2 regions of the Streptomyces sp. NPDC001020 genome follow, and region 2 is predicted to be linked to the other one. Evidence: riboswitches for the same ligand, from Rfam matches in the RefSeq annotation. Region 2 holds a riboswitch; the other holds the start of a gene.

Region 1 (2,386 bases), on a different contig from region 2:
CCCACCCGTGGCCCCGGCCGACCCGCCCTCAGCCCGTATCAGACCGCGGGGACACGGCGACCCTCCTCCGTCCGGTACCGCCGCTGCGCGCCACCGTCGACGAGCTCCCCGACCGCGCGGACGAAGCGCTCCACGTGCTCGTCGGGGGTACCCGCGCCGAAGCTGACGCGGATCGCGTTCAGGGACTTCTCACCGGGCGCGGCCTCGGAGGCGCCGCACTCGCCCGGTGCCTGCGGGTCGCCGCCGAGCAGGGTGCGCACCAGCGGATGGGCGCAGAACAGGCCGTCCCGCACACCGATGCCGTACTCGGCGGAGAGCGCGGCGGCGAAGTGGGAGCTGTCCCAGCCGTCGACGACGAATGAGATCACGCCGACGCGGGGCGCGTCGTCGCCGAACAGGGAGAGCACCCTGACCTCCGGTAGCTCGGCGAGCCCTTCCCTGACCTTGCGGACCAGGTACTGCTCGCGGGCGACCAGCGACTCGAAGCCGGCCTCGGTGAGGGCCTTGCAGGCCGCGGCGATGGAGTAGGCGCCGATGACGTTGGGCGAGCCCGCTTCGTGCCGGGCGGCGGTCTCGTGCCACTCGACGTCCACTCCCCCGTCCGCGCGCCGGTTGACCCTGCGGCTGGCACCGCCGCCCGCGAGGTACGGTTCGGCCTCGCGCAGCCAGTCGGCACGCCCGGCCAGGACTCCGGAGCCGAAGGGGGCGTACAGCTTGTGGCCGGAGAAGGCGACCCAGTCGACATCGAGGTCGCGGACGGACACCGGGTGGTGCGGAGCGAGCTGGGCGGCGTCCAGGACGATCCGGGCTCCGTGCGCGTGGGCGGCCGCCGCGAGTTCGCGTACGGGCCACAGCTCGCCGGTGACGTTGGAGGCGCCGGTGACGCAGACGAGGGCCGGGCCATTGGGGCCTCCCCTGCTCGAACGAAGTCGAGAGCTTGGGGAAGGGTCCCGGTCCGCGAGGGCACGCTCCAGGGTCTCGACGGCCTGGCGCGGGGTGCGCGGCGCGTCGAGGTAGGTGACCTGGGCCTTTCGCCAGGGCAGCAGGGAGGCGTGGTGCTCGGTCTCGAAGACGAAGACCCGGCAGTCGGCCGGTAGGGCGGCGGCGAGGAGGTTGAGCGAGTCGGTGGTGGACCGGGTGAAGATCACCTCGTGTCCCTCCCGTCGCCCACCACCGCCCTTGCCGGACTGGGCTTCGCCCAGGCTGCCTTCGATGTCGCAGTCGAGGAAGTCGGCCACGGTCCTGCGGGCGTTCTCGTAGAGGTCGGTGGACAACTGCGAGAGGTACCCGGCACCGCGGTGGACGCTGCCGTAGTACGGCGCGTACGCCGCCACGTCGTCCCAGACCCGCTGCAGGGCCGGGGCGCTGGCGGCGTAGTCGAGCGCGGCGTAGGTGACCTCGCCGCCGGTGACGAGCGGGACGGTGACGTCCCTGCCCAGAACGGGCAGAGGGGCGCGATCGGACCGGTCGACGGCAGCGGTGGAGACGGACATGAGTGCACTCCCGTGAAAGCAGGCGGAATCGCCGTGCCGGGCGGCGCGCGACAGGGCGCGCCTGCGTCAGCGGCACAGGGCGGGTGAAAGGAGAAGGGGATGCGAGGGTGGGGCTCTGCGGCCCTAACGCATTCGCTTGCTCACGGGAAGGCTCCCTCGAACGACCAGGACCCCTGGTGACGCGAGGGGTCCGCGCTTGCCGCGGACCTCGCTGCCCACGGCCTGGTCTTCACCCGGGGCACCCCGCCACGGACGGAGGGTTGCCGGACAGTCGGCCGGGGCCGAATGACTGTCGCTCATGACCTGTTCAGGACCGTACGTGACGTGATCACCGACCGCAACCTCTGTCCGGATCCCGGGACGTACAGGCGCCCTGTGGCATCGCGACGCGCGACGACGCCGCGGAGCCCGGCCGTGCCGGGCTCCGCACACCACGGAACGCTACTTGTTGCTCGCGGCCACCCAGCGCTCCAGCGTCCGCCGGGCCGCCCCCGAGTCGATCGACTCCGCCGCTTTCCGCATCCCGACGCGGATCTGCTCGGCGAGGGGTGCCTCGGTGGGCTCCAGCGCCACCAGGGCCGCCGCCGAGTTCAACAGCACCGCGTCCCGCACCGGCCCCTCTTCGCCCGCGAGCACTCGCCGCGCGACATCCGCGTTGTACGAGGCGTCCGCACCCCGCAGCGCCTCCACCGGCACCAGCTCGATACCGACGTCCCGCGGGTCGAAGGACTCCTCGGTGACCTTGCCGTCGCGCACGATCCACACCCGGGACGTGGAGGTCGTCGTCAGCTCGTCCAGACCGTCGTCGCCGCGGAACACCAGCGACGAGTTACCGCGTGCCGCGAAGACTCCCGCCATGATCGGCGCCATCCGCGGATCGGCGACACCGACTG
Region 2 (2,386 bases):
CCGTCGCTCAGGGCCGCGCAGACCCAGACCGCCTCCGCGTCCGGGCCGATCGCCGACAGGCCGGACACCAGCCCGCCCCCGCCGCGCCTGGCTGTGAGCGCCCCCGTCTCGTCCAGGGCGTACGAGACCGGGCCGCGGTTGGACGCGACAAGGATGCGAGCGCCGTGCGTGACAGCCATGCCACGAAACCTAGCCCGGCCCCGAAACGCTCAAACGTGCGGTTCGGCCGTCTGCGGAAAGCCCTGAGGAGGTGTACCAGCCGCGCGCCCGGCGGGAGGCTCAGGCCGCCTTGCGCTCCACGTACTCCTCGATCTCCGCCATCGGCGGCCGCTCCTCGGTGTCCACCGCGTAGGTGCGCGGCTCGAAGCCCTTCTCGCCCCGTTCGAACTGGGTGAGGGAGGGGCGGATCAGATGACCGCGGGCCAGGCGGAGTTGCGCGGTGCGGTAGATCGCGGCGGCCATCCGGCCCAGCGCCTGGCCGTCCTGGTGGCGGTGCTTGCGCACGCCGACGTCGACCTGGGCGAGGGCGTCAAGGCCCACCAGGTGCAGCGCGTCCACCAGCATGCCCAGCTCCACCCCGTATCCCACCGGGAAGGGGAGCCGTTCCAGCAGGGAGCGGCGGGCGGCGTACTCGCCGCCGAGCGGCTGCACGAAACCGGCGAGCTGCGGCCAGTGCATGTTGAGCAGCGGTCGCGCCATCAGCTCGGTGACCCGGCCGCCCTGGCCCGCCGCGGTCATCCCGGAGCCGGGATCGTCGGACAGGGCCAGCGGCCGGTCGTACATCGCTTTCACGAGGTCCACGCCCGGGTCCGTGAGCAGCGGGCCCACGATCCCGACGACGAAGTCCGACGAGAACTCCCGCAGGTCCGCGTCGACGAAGCAGACGATGTCACCGTGGGTGACGAGCAGGGAGCGCCACAGGACCTCGCCCTTGCCGGGCACGGCCGGTATGCGCGGCAGGACCGTGTCGCGGTGCACCACTCTCGCGCCGGCCGCCGCGGCCACCTCGGACGTGCGGTCCGTGGAGCCCGAGTCGACGACGACGATCTCGTCGACCAGCCCGGTCCGCTGCATGAGGTCGCGGCGGATGACGGCGACGATCTCGCCGACCGTCTCCTCCTCGTCGAGTGCCGGCAGTACGACACTGACCGACGAGCCCGAGGCCTGTTTCGCGGCCAGGATCGCGTGAAGCGGGCGATCGGCCACGGACCAGGAGCGCGTGCTCAGCCAGCGCTCGACTTCTTCCAGCACGATCTCCGGCTCCTCACATTCGTACGACTGGGGTCATGAAGGGTCTCTTCAAACAAGTGTCCGCATGGCCCATCTCGCGCATCGGACGACTATCTCAACTCTCCTGGCCTTCGGTTACAGTCTTGGACAACGCCGGTGACCTCCCGATGTCGGGGGTCGCCGTTTGCACATACCAGTGAAACAACCGCATACCGCTCATCCAGAGGGGCAGAGGGAAACGGCCCGGTGAAGCCCCGGCAACCCTCCAGTCGGTTCTCGTCGTTCATCGCGAGGCTCCCGGCTAGGGAAGGTGCCAAATCCGTCTCATGGCGAAATGCGTCATGAGGAAGATGAGGAGAAAGGGCCTCGCCTGACATGGCTGCACCGACAGTTGCAAGCATCACGAATCCCGTGGATCTCGGACCCGCCGCGGCCCTCTCCTGCCGCGAGTGCGGCCACCGGGTGCCGCTCGGCCCGGTCTTCGCCTGCGAGGAGTGCTTCGGCCCGCTGGAGATCGCGTACGACTTCTCGGACTACGACACCGAGCGGCTGCGCAAGCGGATCGAGGCGGGCCCCGCGAACATCTGGCGCTATGCCCCGCTGCTGCCGGTCCCGGCGGACGTCGCCGTCAAGCCGAACCTCAACCCCGGCTGGACCGAACTCGTCAAGGCCGACCACCTGGCGCGCGAGCTGGGCGTCACCGGCGAGCTGTACGTGAAGGACGACTCCGGTAACCCGACGCACTCCTTCAAGGACCGCGTCGTCGCCCAGGCACTGGAGGCGGCGCGCGCCTTCGGCTTCACCACCCTCTCGTGCTCCTCCACCGGCAACCTCGCGGGCGCGGTCGGCGCCGCCGCCGCCCGCGCCGGCTTCCGCTCCTGTGTCTTCATCCCGCACGACCTGGAGCAGGGCAAGGTCGTCATGGCCGCGATCTACGGCGGCGACCTCGTCGGCATCGAGGGCACCTACGACGACGTGAACCGCTTCTGTTCCGAGCTGATCGGCGACCCGGCCGGCGAGGGCTGGGGCTTCGTCAACGTCAACCTCCGTCCGTACTACGCGGAGGGCTCGAAGACCCTGGCGTACGAGATCGCCGAGCAACTGGGCTGGCGGCTGCCCGACCAGATCGTGGTCCCGGTCGCGTCCGGTTCGCAGC

The links. Region 2 has a riboswitch for S-adenosylmethionine ahead of thrC (threonine synthase). Riboswitches for the same ligand answer to the same signal wherever they lie in the genome.
Region 1: it holds a riboswitch for S-adenosylmethionine, as region 2 does, so the genes downstream of both, ACWDEX_RS03515 (aminotransferase class V-fold PLP-dependent enzyme) here and thrC (threonine synthase) in region 2, are expected to answer to the same signal.

The regions. Positions count from the first base shown of each region.
Region 1 is NZ_JBSFLQ010000003.1:117,940-120,325, forward strand. It holds gene ACWDEX_RS03515 (aminotransferase class V-fold PLP-dependent enzyme) at 39-1,493, opposite strand; SAM riboswitch class IV at 1,681-1,797, opposite strand; gene trpD (anthranilate phosphoribosyltransferase) at 1,935-2,386, opposite strand, start outside.
Region 2 is NZ_JBSFLQ010000011.1:126,508-128,893, forward strand. It holds gene ACWDEX_RS13415 (alpha,alpha-trehalose-phosphate synthase (UDP-forming)) at 1-179, opposite strand, end outside; gene ACWDEX_RS13420 (glucosyl-3-phosphoglycerate synthase) at 280-1,251, opposite strand; SAM riboswitch class I at 1,444-1,587, shown strand; gene thrC (threonine synthase) at 1,606-2,386, shown strand, end outside.